One region of the Streptomyces sp. NPDC025806 genome, then DNA from elsewhere that is predicted to be linked to it. Evidence: riboswitches for the same ligand, from Rfam matches in the RefSeq annotation. Region 1 holds a riboswitch; the other holds the start of a gene.
The links. Region 1 has a riboswitch for cobalamin ahead of ACZ4E1_RS24290 (ribonucleoside-diphosphate reductase subunit alpha). Riboswitches for the same ligand answer to the same signal wherever they lie in the genome.

Region 1 (7,394 bases):
AGGGAGACGAGGGGCGGGGCCGGATCGTGTGAACCGGCCCCGCCCTTCATCCGGAGCCCGAGGGCTCAGGACTCCTTGTTGATCAGCTCGTCGATCTTGGCGTCGGCGGCCTTGGTCGCGTCGGCCACGGACTTGCCCTTGAGGATGTCGAGCAGCATGTTCTTCAGGACCTCCTCCTTCTCGATCGCGGTCCAGCCCGGGGCGATCGGCGTGAACCAGGCGCTCTCGACCGCGTTGGCGACGGGGGCCGTCTCCGGCTTGTCCTTCAGCGGCTGGAGCTGCTTGGTGTTGTTCGGGAGGATGTTCTTGGAAGCGAGGACCTCCTCGGACTTCTCGCTCGTGAACATGGAGATCCAGTCCTCGGCGAGGTCCGCGTTCTTCGACTTCTGCGTCACCGCGAGGTCGGAGCCGCCGATGAAGGACGGCAGGGTCTTGCCGTTCGGGCCGGGCATGGCGGCGGTGGCGATCTTGTCCCTCAGCTTCGGGTTGCCGTTGGCCTTGCCGTCGATGACGGAGCCGGCCTCCCAGCCGTTGCCGTACAGGACGCCGGCCTTCTCGTTGGCCATCACATTGGCGTGGTCCTGCTCGTCCTTGGTGATGTCGCCCTTGTTGTACTTCTTGACGAGGTCGATGAAGTGCTGGATGCCCTCCTGCGCCTTCGGGTCGGAGAGGCTGGCCTTCCACTTCTTCGAGCCCTCGTCGTACTGGGCGATCTGGCCGCCGTACGCGGCGACGTAGGACATGGCGGCGTACCAGTAGCGGCCCGGCAGGTAGAGGGAGGAGAAGCGCTTGTCCTTCTTCCCCTGCTTCGCCGTCTCCTGGTCCATCGCCTTGAGGAACGCGGTCTCGTCGGTGGGCAGCGTGTCGGAGCCGGTGGCCGCCTTCAGCATGTCCTTGTTGTAGATCGCGACGCGCGCACCGGCGTAGTAGGGCACGCAGTACTGCTTGCCCTCGAAGGTGCAGGTGTCGGTGAGGCCCTTGATCCAGCTGTCGCTGTTGTCGTACTTCTTCGGGTCGATCTCGGCGAGCGCCCCGTTGAGGATGTACTGCATGGTCTCGGTGTTGCCGAGCTCGACGACGTCGGGGAACTTGTCGCCGCCCAGGGCGGTGTCGAGCTTCTTGGCCTTGTCCGCCCACTGCTGGTAGGCGATGTCGACCTTGACCTTCGGGTACTTCTTCTTGAACTGGGCGTTGACGTCCTTGACCAGCTCGGGCCAGGTGCTCTGCGCGTCCACCATCAGCCAGACGGTCACCGAGCCGGTGCGGTCCTTCGGGTCCTTGCCGGCGTTGTCGCCACCGTCGCCCCCACAGGCCGCGACCCCGGTCATCATGGCCGCGACGCCGACCGCCGCGATGAGCTTGCGCTTCATGTCACCCTCCTCAGGGATGCCTGCAACCCCCCACCCACAGCGATGACATACGGCGTGTACGCGAAGCACGTACGCGGATACGGCTGATGGGACTGGGACCTGGCCACTAATGGTGTAGACCAGTACGGGGAGCTTGGACCAGACCAATGGGGCTGTCAAGGGTGGTTGTGAAGGGACTGTGGGTCCGTTACCGGAACGACACCCACCCCTCGGAGCACGGCCGTTGACCCCGTTCGCCCATCCGGCGGGGTGGACTAGACCAGAGGGGCGCCGGACGATATAAGAAGGGATCACGGAGCGTGCGGGAGTACCCCGGGGCGAGCCGTGCCACGATGTGAGCCGTGACCGGCGGACGCATCGGTCGCATCGGCACCGGAGCCGGGAAGGCGGAGCATGAGCACCGACGTCAGCAGTGCGGAGAACGAGGGCGGGGCGCCTGTCCGTACCGCACGTGTGCCCAAGTACTACCGCCTGAAGAAGCACCTCCTCGACATGACGGAGACCCTGCCGCCCGGCACCCCCGTCCCCCCGGAGCGCACCCTCGCCGCCGAGTTCGACACCTCCCGCACCACGGTCCGCCAGGCCCTTCAGGAGCTGGTCGTCGAGGGCCGTCTGGAGCGCATCCAGGGCAAGGGCACCTTCGTCGCCAAGCCCAAGGTGTCGCAGGCACTCCAACTCACCTCCTACACCGAGGACATGCGCGCCCAGGGCCTGGAGCCCACCTCGCAGCTGCTCGACATCGGGTACGTGACGGCCGACGACACCCTCGCCGGGCTGCTCGACATCTCCGCCGGCGGGCGCGTCCTGCGCATCGAGCGGCTGCGCCTGGCCAGCGGCGAGCCGATGGCCATCGAGACCACGCACCTGTCCGCGAAGCGCTTCCCCGCGCTGCGCCGCAGCCTCGTGAAGTACACCTCGCTCTACACCGCGCTCGCCGAGGTCTACGACGTCCGGCTCGCCGAGGCCGAGGAGACCATCGAGACCTCGCTGGCCACACCCCGCGAGGCCGGACTGCTCGGCACCGACGTGGGCCTGCCGATGCTGATGCTCTCCCGGCACTCGATCGACGGTTCGGGCAAGCCCGTGGAGTGGGTGCGCTCGGTCTACCGGGGCGACCGGTACAAGTTCGTGGCGCGCCTCAAGCGCCCCATGGACTGAGTCCGGCGCACGCCACCCACCTCCGCATTTCTCACATATGGCCCACCGGTGCCGGGTAGTTGATATCAGTACGGCATCGGTGCGTCCGTTATCCGGACAAGGGTTCCATGAGGCGAGACTCTCGCTTAGATTTCCCGGACGTTAAGCCGAGATAAATAGGGCCAGCGAGGGGACGGAACCGCTCTATGTCCAATGCGCCGGAAGCCGCGCGACCAGCGCGGCAAGCAGACACGCGGACGGTGACCCCGCTCCGTGTCGTGGTGGCCTTGTGTCTCATCGCCCCGTTCGTGGCGATGCTCTGGGTCAGCTCCTACGCCAAGGTGGACCCCGCGTTCATCGGCATCCCGTTCTTCTACTGGTACCAGATGCTCTGGGTGCTGATCTCGACGGCGCTCACGATGATCGCGTACAAGCTGTGGAAGCACGACCAGGCGTCCCGTAAGCAGGCCGCTGCGGCCTCCCAGGAAGGGGCCGGCGCGTGAACGACGGCGTGAACGGTGTCGCACTCACCGTCTTCATCCTGTTCTTCGTGGCCGTCACGGTCATGGGCTTCCTCGCCGCCCGCTGGCGGCGCGCCGAGAACGAGGCGTCCCTCGACGAATGGGGCCTGGGCGGCCGCTCGTTCGGCACCTGGATCACCTGGTTCCTGCTCGGCGGCGACCTCTACACCGCGTACACCTTCGTCGCCGTCCCGGCGGCCATCTACGCGGCCGGCGCCTCCGGCTTCTTCGCGGTGCCCTACACGATCCTCGTGTACCCGCTGATCTTCACGTTCCTGCCGCGCCTGTGGTCGGTCTCGCACAAGCACGGCTACGTGACCACCTCGGACTTCGTGCGCGGACGCTTCGGCTCCAAGGGCCTGTCCCTGGCCGTCGCGATCACCGGCATCCTCGCCACGATGCCGTACATCGCGCTCCAACTCGTGGGCATCCAGGCCGTCCTGGACGTCATGGGCGTCGGCGGCGACGAGGGCACCAACTGGTTCGTCAAGGACCTGCCGCTGCTGATCGCGTTCGCGGTCCTCGCCGCGTACACGTACTCCTCGGGTCTGCGGGCCCCGGCGCTCATCGCGTTCGTCAAGGACACGCTGATCTACATCGTCATCGCCGTCGCGATCATCTACATCCCGATCAAGCTCGGCGGCTTCGACGACATCTTCGCCGCGGCCGGCGAGAAGTTCGCGAAGATCAACCCCGCGACCGAGAAGCCCGTCGGGGCCCTCGCACCCGGCTCGCAGGGCACCTGGACGTACGCGACCCTCGCGCTCGGCTCGGCGCTCGCGCTGTTCATGTACCCGCACTCGATCACGGCGACCCTGTCGTCGAAGAGCCGCGAGGTCATCCGGCGCAACACCACGATCCTGCCGCTGTACTCGCTCATGCTGGGTCTGCTCGCGCTGCTCGGCTTCATGGCGATCGCGGCCGGAGTCACGGTCCAGAACGGCCAGTTGGCGATCCCGCAGCTGTTCGAGGACATGTTCCCGGACTGGTTCACGGGCGTCGCGTTCGCGGCCATCGGCATCGGCGCGCTCGTCCCCGCCGCGATCATGTCCATCGCCGCGGCCAACCTCTTCACCCGCAACATCTACAAGGACTTCATCAAGCCGGACGCCACGCCCGCCCAGGAGACCAAGGTCTCCAAGCTGGTGTCCCTGCTGGTGAAGGTCGGCGCGCTCGCCTTCGTCCTCACCATGGACAAGACCGTCGCCATCAACTTCCAGCTGCTCGGCGGCATCTGGATCCTGCAGACCTTCCCGGCCCTGGTCGGCGGTCTGTTCACCCGCTGGTTCCACCGCTGGGCGCTGCTCGCCGGCTGGGCCGTCGGCATGGTCTACGGCACGGTCGCCGCGTACGGGGTGGCCTCGCCGACGCAGAAGCACTTCGGCGGCTCCGCCAAGGAGATCCCGGGCATCGGCGAGATCGGCTACATCGGCCTCACCGCGTTCGTCCTGAACGTCGTCGTCACCGTGGTCCTCACCTTCGTCCTGAAGGCGCTCAAGGCCCCGGACGGCATCGACGAGACGTCCCCGTCGGACTACACGGCCGACGCCGGTGACAAGGGCGTGCAGGTCGAGCTCCCGGCCGTCGGGACCGGCGCCGGACACTAGCCGCGCACCTTTCTCGAAGGACGAGCCCCTCCGACTCCGGAGGGGCTCGTCCCGTTACGGTGGCCGACGGTCGGCACCACCCGTCGATCGGCACCACCCGCCCTGGAGGAACCCTTGACCGCACCCATCGTCCTCGACAGCGACCCCGGCATCGACGACGCCGTCGCGCTCCAGTACCTGCTCGGCACCGGCCTGTGGGACCTCAAGGCCTACACGACCGTCGGCGGCAACGTGCCCGCCTCCCAGACCTTCCGCAACGGCCGCGCCCTGGCCCGCGCCTTCGGCATCGACGGCGACGTGCCCGTGCACCGGGGCGCGGGGCGCCCGCTGACCCGGCTGCCGTACTCCGCGGCCGGCGAGTTCCACGGCGCGGAGGGCCTCGGCGCCGAGCGGCTGCCCGACGCGAGCGTGCCCGAGCAGACCGAGTCCTCGGCGCAGGCCATGCTCCGCCTCTCGCGCCGGTACGAGGGCGAGCTGACCGTGTGCGCGACGGGCCCGCTGACCAACGTGGCCCTCGCGATCACCGAGGACCCGGACTTCGCGCGGCGCGTGAAGCACCTCGTCTTCATGGGCGGGGCCGCGGAGGTGCCCGGGAACATCACGCCGGTCGCCGAGTTCAACGCCTGGGCGGACCCGGACGCCGTGGACCTCGTGGTGTCCTCGGGCATCCGGTACACGATGGTCGGGCTCGACGCGACGCACGGCTGGCGCTTCACCAAGGACCACCTGGCCGTCCTGGAGGACGCGGGCGAGGGCATGGCACTCACCGCCCGCCTGATGCGCTACTACCTGGACGCGTACACGGAGGCCGCGGGCAGCCCGCTGCACGACCCGCTCGCCGTCGGGGTCTGCGCCGACGAGTCGTTCGTCACCGCCGCCGACGGCACCGTCGTCGTGGAGTGCGCGAGCGAACTCACCCGCGGCAAGACCGTGTTCATCCCCTACGACAGCGACTACCCGCGCGCCTACTACGCCGAGTCCCCGCTCGTCGCCGCCCGCACCGCGCACCGCGGCCGGGTCGCCCTCGGCACCGGCCCGCGCGACTTCACGGCCGACTTCGTGACGACGCTCCTGAAGCGGCCCGGGGTGGCCTGACCCTCACCGCGACACAACATGTGGGCCCGGAGCGGAAGCCCGGGCACAACATGTATGCTCGCTCTCGCTGTCGTCGCAGGGGAATCCGGTGCAAGTCCGGAACTGTCCCGCAACGGTGAACGTAAGGCCGCAAAAGGCCCCTCACGTGAGTCCGAAGACCTGCCGACGGTGCACCCGAGCCGTCCGGCCCGGGTGTCGAAGACGTCAGGGCCTCGCGGAACGGGCCGGTGACGCGGGCGCCCCCTGTGCGCGTCCGGGCCACTCCTCCTCCCCGCGGGCCCCGAGCCGAGCGAGGGAGAGCCCCCCAGTGACGATCGCGCCCGCCGATCCCGCCTCAGCCCCGGTCCGTGCCGAAGCCGATGCCCCCGGCACCGCGCTGCTGCGCACGCTGACCGAGCTGACCGCCGACCTGACCGACGCCGACCCGGGCCGGGTCGCCGCCGCGGCGCTGCGCGGCCGGTCCGCCCGGGCCGACGAGGCGGAGCTGCGCGAGCTCGCCACCGAGGCGGCGGCCGGACTGATCTCCGAGGACCCGGCCTACTCGCGGCTCGCGGCGCGCCTGCTCACCCTCACCGTCGCGGCCGAGGCCGCCTCGCAGGGCGTCACCTCGTTCACCGGCTCGATCGAGGTCGGGCACCGGGAGGGCCTGATCGCGGACCGCACCGCCGAGTTCGTGCGCGTGCACGCCGCCGCGCTCGACGCGCTGATCGACCCGGCCGCCGACGACCGCTTCGGCTACTTCGGCCTGCGCACGCTCTTCAGCCGCTACCTGCTGCGCCACCCGATCACCCGCAAGGTCGTCGAGACGCCGCAGCACTTCCTGCTGCGCGTGGCCTGCGGCCTGGCCGAGGACGAGACGGTGCGCGCCCTGGACGAGGTCGCCGCGCTGTACGGCCTGATGAGCCGGCTCGACTACCTGCCCTCCTCCCCCACGCTGTTCAACTCCGGCACCCGGCACCCGCAGATGTCGAGCTGCTACCTGCTCGACTCCCCGCTGGACGAGCTGGACTCGATCTACGACCGCTACCACCAGGTGGCCCGCCTCTCGAAGCACGCCGGCGGCATCGGCCTGTCGTACTCCCGTGTCCGCAGCCGCGGTTCGCTGATCCGGGGCACCAACGGGCACTCCAACGGCATCGTGCCGTTCCTGAAGACGCTCGACGCGTCGGTCGCCGCCGTGAACCAGGGCGGGCGCCGCAAGGGCGCCGCCGCCGTGTACCTGGAGACGTGGCACTCCGACATCGAGGAGTTCCTGGAGCTGCGCGACAACACGGGTGAGGACGCGCGCCGCACGCACAACCTCAACCTCGCGCACTGGATCCCGGACGAGTTCATGCGCCGGGTGAACGAGGACCGGCCGTGGTCGCTGTTCTCTCCCGCCGACGTGCCCGAGCTGGTCGACCTGTGGGGCGAGGAGTTCGACGCCGCGTACCGCGCGGCCGAGGCCGCGGGTAAGGCGCAGAAGACGATCCCCGCGCGGGATCTGTACGGCCGCATGATGCGCACCCTCGCGCAGACCGGCAACGGCTGGCTGACCTTCAAGGACGCCGCGAACCGCACCGCCAACCAGACGGCGGAGCCCGGGAACACGGTCCACTCCTCGAACCTGTGCACCGAGATCATCGAGGTCACGGACGACGGCGAGACGGCCGTGTGCAACCTGG
Region 2 (7,394 bases), on a different contig from region 1:
GCCGGCGCGGGCACGGGCGGCACGACAGCCCCGGCTTCGACGGCCCCGACGGCCCCGACGGCCCCGTCGGCCTCGGCGGTCTCAGCAGCCCCAGCGGTCTCTCCGGCCGCGGGGACCACGGCGCCCCCGGTGTCCTCGGCGTCCTCGCCGGACGGGACGGCTGCCTCGGACGAGTCGATGGCTACGGTCACGTAGGTACTCCTGGGTGATCGGGCACGTGCGGGTTGACGGGATACTTTATCGCTCCGATTGGGGTGTTTTGTGCGCGAGTTGTGTCTCCTCGCCGTCGAGCCCCAGTTCGGCCAGTACCGCAGCGGTGTGTTCGCCCGCCGCGGGCACCGGCGCCATCCGGGGCTCCAGGCCGCGCGGCGTCGCGGGCGGGAGCAGGGCGCGGACGGGGCCGCCCGGGGTGTCCACGTCGCGCCAGCGGTCGCGGCCGGACAGCACCGGGTGCGCGAGGAAGTCCTCGACCGTGTTGAGCCGGGCGCTCGCGATCCCGGCCCGGTCAAGGAGCGTCACGACCTCGTCCGCGTCCAGCTCGGCGAAGCGTGCCGTCACGATGGCGTCGAGCTCGGTGCGCCGGGCGACCCGGGAGGAGTTGCGGTGGAAGCGCGGGTCGTCGGTGAGCGCCGCGTCGTCCAGGACGTGCGCGCAGAACGCGGCCCACTCCCGCTCGTTCTGGATCGCGAGCAGCACCGTCCGCCCGTCGGCCGCCGGGTAGGGCCCGTACGGGGCGATCGTCGCGTGCGCCGCGCCGACCCGCGGCGGCTGGGCGCCGGAGTACGCCGTGTAGTACGCGGGGTATCCCATCCATTCGGCCAGCGCCTCGAACAGCGACACCTCGACCGAGCGCGTCACTCCCGTGTCCCGGCGCTCGTACAGCGCCGTGAGGATCCCGGAGAAGGCGTACATGCCGGCCGCGATGTCGGCGATCGCGATCCCGACCTTCGCCGGTTCCTCCGGGCTGCCGGTCACCGACACGACGCCGGTCTCGCACTGCACCAGCAGGTCGTACGCCTTCCGGTGCGACCACGGCCCGTCGGAGCCGTAGCCGGAGATGTCGCACACGACGAGGGAGGGGTGCCGCTCGGCGAGCGCGGCGGCGGACAGGCCGAGGCGGGCCGCGGCGCCCGGCGCCAGGTTCTGCACGAAGACGTCCGCGCGGGCCAGGAGCCGCTCCAGTGCCTCGCGGCCCTCCGCCGTCTTCACGTCGAGCGTGACGGACTCCTTGGACCGGTTCAGCCACACGAAGTGACTGGACTGGCCGTGCACCGTCTCGTCGTAGCGGCGCGCGAAGTCGCCGCCGCCCGGCCGCTCCACCTTGATCACCCGCGCCCCCAGATCGGCGAGCTGGCGCGTGGCGAACGGGGCGGCCACCGCCTGTTCGAGACTGACGACGGTGATGCCGTCGAGGGGCAGGCGGGCCGTGCTCATGGGGCTTCCTCCGTGCAGGGGCGACAACGCGGGGGCGACGGACGCGGGGGCGCGGCGTCCGGCGGGCTCTCCCGCCGGACGGTACGCGATGCGCGCGCGGGCCCGGCCGGAGACCTCCCGTCCGGCCCGCTCAGCCGGCGCCGCCGCTGTCGGCCAGCCGCGCCGACCAGCGCTGCTCGACCTTCGCCAGACGCCAGTACGCGACCGCCGCCACCCACACCACGACGAACAGCCCGACGATCACGTACCCGACGTTGTCGAGGTCGAGGCCGGCGATCCAGCCCGTGACCGCGTCGGTCAGGTCGAGCTTCTCGTGGAGCACGCCCACGAGTTCGATCGTGCCGATGAAGAAGGCGACGGCGATGGACAGTCCGGTGATCGTGAGGTTGTAGAACACCTTGCGGACCGGGTTCGAGAACGCCCACTGGTAGGCGAAGTTCATGAACGTGCCGTCGAGCGTGTCGAACAGGCTCATGCCCGCGGCGAACAGCAGCGGCAGGCACAGCACCGCGTACCAGGGCAGTCCGGCCGCGGCGCCGCTGCCCGCCATCACCATCAGCGTGACCTCGGTCGCCGTGTCGAAGCCGAGCCCGAACAGGAAGCCCAGCGGGAACATCTGGCCGGGCCGGGTGATGGAACGGGTGAAGCGGCCGAGGATCCGGTTCATGAACCCCCGTGCGTCCAGGTGCGCTTCGAGCTCCCGCTCGTCGTACGAGCCGCCGCGCATCGCCCGGAACACCTTCATGATGCCGAGCAGGGCCACCAGGTTCAGTGCGGCGATCAGATACAGGAACGTGCCGGAGACGGTCGTGCCGACGACCCCGAGGACCTGGTGAGTACGTGAGTCGTCACTGGTCAGCGTGGTCGCGAGCGCCGTGCCGCCGGCCACCAGCGCCGCGAGGACCACGACGACACTGGAGTGACCGAGCGCGAACCAGAAGCCCACGGACACCGGACGCTTGCCGTCCGCCATCAGCTTGCGGGTCGTGTTGTCGATCGCGGCGATGTGGTCGGCGTCGAAGGCGTGCCGCATGCCCAGCGTGTACGCCGTGATGCCGAGCCCGATGCCGAACGCCTTGTGGTCCACCCGGTAGTGACCGGGGACGACGAGCAGGAAGAGCACACCGAACGCGACGACGTGCAGGGCGAGGATCACCGCCATCAGGCCCGCTGTGCGCAGGGTGTCCTCGCGCCGCCATCGGTAGGCGGACGGCGGACTCGTCGGGGAGTTCGCGGGCAGGGTCAAGCCGATCACGCTCCAGCACCTCGTGGATCACTTCGTGAGATGCCGTGGCCGGTCTCCTGGCTTACGGGCGAGCGACACCGCTCCGGCCTTCCCAGCGGCACGGGGCCGCCAGTGGCGTGATGAAGCGGTGCGCCTCGTGCCGCCCGAGGGCGGGGGCACGAGACCCGATCACAGTGGCGAGGGCCGCTCCGGACTTGGCCCCTGAGGGGTTGTCACCGGTCTTCCCGAACACCACGGCCCGCCCACCCTAGAGGGGCCGGAGCGTGACTGCATAGACGCACTCCGCGCACGTAGGAAAGATCACATGCGGCCGGGCGTCAGCCGGCCGTACGGCGCCGGCGGGCCCGCGCGATCTCCTCGTACGCCTTCACGCGCCCCTCCCAGTGCGAACCCTCGACGGACTTGCCGGGCTCCAGGTCCTTGTAGACCTCGAAGAAGTGGGTGATCTCCAGACGGTCGAACTCGGGGATGTCGTCGATGTCGCGGACTGCGCGGTGCCGCGGGTCGTGGGCGGGGACGCAGAGGATCTTCTCGTCCGGGCCCTTCTCGTCGCTCATCACGAACATGCCGATGGCCCGGCACTCGACGGCGCAGCCCGGGAACGTGGCGTCGCCGCCGGTCAGTACGAGCGCGTCCAGCGGGTCGCCGTCGCCGCCGAGCGTGCCGTCGACGTAGCCGTAGTCCGCGGGGTACTGGGTCGACGTGAAGAGCATCCGGTCGAGCCGGATCCGGCCCAGTTCATGGTCCATCTCGTACTTGTTCCGGGAGCCCTGCGGGATCTCCACGATCACGTCGAACGCCTCGTCGGCGCCCGCCTGTCCGCTGTCCAGCGTGCCCAATGTGGCCTCCTTGCCCCATTCCGACGTCCCGAGTGTGCGCCGGGTGCGGCGGATCGGGAACCCCTCAGACGCCGTCCGGAACGGCGAATTCGAGTTCGGGTCGCTCCCAGCCGACCGCGGGCGGCTGTGCGGGGACGGTCCCGGTGCGCAGCGCGCCCATCCCACGGTAGAAGCCCTCGGCGGGCGGATGCGCGACGACACGGACCCGATCGAGGCCCGCGGCGCGCGCCTCGGACCGCATGTGGTCGACGAGGAGCCGGCCGACGCCGAGTCCCTGCGCGTCGTCCGCGACGAACATCAGGTCCAGCTCGGCCGCGTCGACGAGCAGCGCGTAGAAGCCGAGGACGCGGCCCTCGGCCCGGTCCACGGCCGCGAAGACCCGGTGCGCCTCGATGTAGCCGGAGGTGACGCGGTGGTCGGCGACCATCGCCGCGTAGTGGCCCTCGTAGGCGCGCGAGCCCCGGACGATGCGGGTGAGGCGCCGTGCGTCGCGGGCGACGGCGCGCCGGACCGTGACGTCGGGCCGGGCCCCGGGCTGGGTAATCCTCGCATTCATGCTTCGAGTATTACGCATCCGCGGGTCGCCGTCAGGCGCCGGGCACGGTGGAGCGGACCTGGCGCAGGAACGCCGCGTTGTCCGGCGTCTGCCGCATGCGCTCCAGCAGCGTCTCGTACGAGGCCCGGTCGTCCCGCCGGCCGAGGGCGCGGCGCAGGGCGTGTGCGGCGGCCGTCTCCTCGGCGGTGAGCAGGAGCTCCTCGCGGCGGGTGCCGGACGGGTCGAGGTCCACGGCCGGGTGGATCCGGTGGTCGGCGAGGGCGCGGTCGAGCCGCAGCTCCATGTTCCCGGTGCTCTTGAGCTCCTCGAAGAAGAAGTCGTCGGCGCGGGAGCCCGTCTCGACGAGGGCCGTCGCGAGGATGGTCAGGGAGCCCGCCTCCTCCGTGTTGCGGGCCGCGCCGAACAGCCGCTTCGGCCCCTGGAGGGCGCCCGCGTCGACGCCGCCCGACAGGGTGCGGCCACCGGCGGCCGCGGCGTTGTTGTGGGCCCGGCACAGCCGGGTCAGCGAGTCGAGCAGGATCACGACGTCACGGCCCCGCTCTACCATCCGCTGAGCGCGGGCGACGGCGAGCTCGGCGAGTGCGATGTGCGCCTTGGCGGGACGGTCGAACGTCGAGGCGAACACCTCGCCGCGCACCGAGCGCCGCATGTCGGTGACCTCCTCGGGCCGCTCGTCGACGAGCACGACCATGAGGTGGGCCTCGGGGTGGTTGGCGGCGACGGCCGCGGCGAGCTGCTGGAGCAGCACGGTCTTGCCGGTGCGCGGCGGCGCGACGACCAGGCCGCGCTGCCCCTTGCCGACCGGCGCGAACAGGTCGACGACCCGGCCCGCGAGCCCGCTCGCCGGGCTCTCCATGCGCAGCCGCTCGGTGGGGTGCAGGGGAGTGAGATCGGCGAAGCGGGGCCGGTGCCGGGCGGTGTCGGCGGGGAGCGCGTCGACGGTGTCCACGGCCGTCAGGGTGTGCGGCCTCGCGCACGTGCCGTCGACGAAGTCGCCCTTGCGCAGGGCGAGTCGGCGCATGAGCGCGGCCGGGACCTGGACGTCGTGGGAGGTGGGGAGCAGATCGGGGGCGCGCAGGAACCCGGCCCCGTTCGGGCCGATGTCGAGGACGCCGCGGGCCCGCACGGGGGTCGTCGTGCCGGGCTTCTCGGGTGCGATGGTGGTCATGGTCGATCAGGGTCCTTTCGAGGACGGACGACGTGCGGGGAAATGCGGTGGGGATGGCTCCGGCGGACAGCGGGGCGGAACGAACACGCCCCCGGCCGGGAGAGACCTGGCGCAGGGCCGGGCGAAGCCCGACAGAAGCTCGTGACCAGGGAGAACGCGCAGACTGAGCGCGATGAGAACATGTGCGTGAAGCACAGATGACGCAGTGGCGAAACAGAAGGTGAAGCAGAAAGAAGAGAAGAGGAAATCGGTACCGGCGATCCGACGGACCTGCGCACGTACCACAGGAACCGTACCACCCCGACCCCGTCGCGCGGCACTCTTCTTGGGCGGGCGGCCCGCCTATGCTGAGCCGCGATGTTCACCTCCCAGGGCCCCACCCTCCGCGAGCTGGCCGTTCAGGCGCTCTCCTCGGTCGAGCACGGCTACGACCTGCTCGCGCCGAAATTCGACCGCACCCCCTTCCGCACGCCCGACGCCGTGCTCGCCCCCGTCACCCGCGCCCTGCGTGAGCTCGGCCCGTACGGCACCGGGCTCGACCTGTGCTGCGGCACCGGCGCGGGACTCGGCGTGCTGCGCGAGGTGTGCACGGTGCGCGCCGTCGGCGTCGACTTCAGCGCGGGCATGCTCCAGGTCGCGCGCGAGGCCGAACCCGACGCCGCGTACGTCCGCGCGGACGCGCAGGCGCTGCCGTTCGGACCCGTCTTCGATCTCGTCGTCAGCTTCGGCGCGTTCGGCCACTTCCTGCCGGAGCGGCAGCCGGAACTCTTCGCCCAGGTCTGCCGAGTCCTGCGCCCCGGCGGGCAGTTCGCCTTTCCGCTGCCCGCGCCCGCGCGGCCCGGATCCTGGGGCTACTGGGCGATGCTCGGCTTCGACGGAGCCATGCGGGTGCGCAACGCGCTGTGGCGCCCGCCGTTCGTCATGTACTACCGCACCTTCCGCCTCGGCGACGTCCGGCGGGAACTGGACCGGGCCGGCTTCGACGTGGCGCTGCACCCGCTGCCGGAACTGGGGGAGCGGCCCGACGGCAGCCCGCGCGCCCGGCTCGTCGTCGCCACCCGCCGTTGAACCGGCCCTAGGGCGCGGCCAGTTCGATGATCAGTCGGGCTGTCGTGTCCGGGTCGACGAGCTGGTGCAGATGCTCGCCGGGCAGCCGCGCCGTGCGCCAGCCCCGGGCGCGCGCCTCGGCCGCCTGGTCACCGTAGGGCGGGCCGAACAGCAGGTACGCGCACGGGTGGTCGTCCCAGTCGGCGGGGACCGGGATCTCCTGCTCGTAGTACGACAGGGGGAGCCTCGGCTGCTCCTCGACGACCGTGCGCCGCGTCATCGGGTCGGGCAGCATCGGCGCCACGTCGGCCTCGTCCCACCAGTCGGTCCAGCGCGGCAGCCGTCCGTCCACCGCCAACGGGCGCAGGAAACGGAGGAGTTCGGGCGGCGCCACCGGTGTCGGACCGGTCCGCGCGGGAAGCGCGGCGTCCACGAAGACCGAGCCCGTCACCGGGTGGTCGAGGCCCGCGCGGATCGCCGGCAGGAACAGGCCCGCGTTGCTGTGCCCCACCAGCACGACCGGGCTGCCCGCCGGGAGGTGACGCAGATCCTCGCGGACGGCCTCGACGACCGCGGGCCAGAACGGTGGCGCGCCGTCCGCCACGTGCAGCAGCGACGGCAGCCGCACCAGGTGGCCCGCCGCGGCGAGCCGCTCGGCCACCGGGCGCCAGGTGGAGGGACCCACGGACGGACTGTGCACGAGAACGAAGGTCGGTCGCATACGGCGATCCTGCCGTCCGCCGCCCGCACGGTGCGAGCGACTCGGCCGACAGCAGAGCGGCGGGTGCCTCCTCAGGATGTCCCGGGGTCGGGGAGCGGGTAGCGGACCTCGGTGAGCCGTTCGGACAGCTCCCACAGCCGGCGTCCGGAGTCCGCGTCCGTGGCGCGCGGCGCGAGCGGGACCCGCGTCGGGTCGCCGCGCAACTCGCCCATGCCGCCCGGCCCGATGAACTCGCCGCCGGTGACGCTCGGTTCGGTCGCCGCGTACAGCTGGGAGCGTGCTCCGGCCTCCGGTGACTGCGCCAGCGGGGCCAGCAGGCGGCCGTACAGGAGTCGTACGGTCCGCACGGGGGCGCCGTGCTGGAGGCCCGTCGCGGTGTAGCC

Region 2: another riboswitch for cobalamin. It lies ahead of nicT (Nickel transporter NicT); the one in region 1 lies ahead of ACZ4E1_RS24290 (ribonucleoside-diphosphate reductase subunit alpha).

The regions. Positions count from the first base shown of each region.
Region 1 is NZ_JBVHMU010000010.1:309,569-316,962, reverse strand. Features, by position in the region: gene ACZ4E1_RS24315 (sugar ABC transporter substrate-binding protein) at 66-1,370, opposite strand; gene ACZ4E1_RS24310 (GntR family transcriptional regulator) at 1,764-2,528, shown strand; gene ACZ4E1_RS24305 (DUF3311 domain-containing protein) at 2,714-3,010, shown strand; gene mctP (monocarboxylate uptake permease MctP) at 3,007-4,635, shown strand; gene ACZ4E1_RS24295 (nucleoside hydrolase) at 4,750-5,730, shown strand; cobalamin riboswitch at 5,779-5,911, shown strand; gene ACZ4E1_RS24290 (ribonucleoside-diphosphate reductase subunit alpha) at 6,038-7,394, shown strand, end outside.
Region 2 is NZ_JBVHMU010000016.1:139,358-146,751, forward strand. Features, by position in the region: gene ACZ4E1_RS30885 (hypothetical protein) at 1-191, opposite strand, end outside; gene ACZ4E1_RS30890 (CaiB/BaiF CoA transferase family protein) at 238-1,434, opposite strand; gene nicT (Nickel transporter NicT) at 1,565-2,680, opposite strand; cobalamin riboswitch at 2,710-2,931, opposite strand; gene ACZ4E1_RS30900 (inorganic diphosphatase) at 2,998-3,519, opposite strand; gene ACZ4E1_RS30905 (GNAT family N-acetyltransferase) at 3,584-4,075, opposite strand; gene rho (transcription termination factor Rho) at 4,107-5,243, opposite strand; gene ACZ4E1_RS30915 (class I SAM-dependent methyltransferase) at 5,601-6,311, shown strand; gene ACZ4E1_RS30920 (alpha/beta fold hydrolase) at 6,319-6,975, opposite strand; gene ACZ4E1_RS30925 (oxidoreductase) at 7,083-7,394, opposite strand, start outside.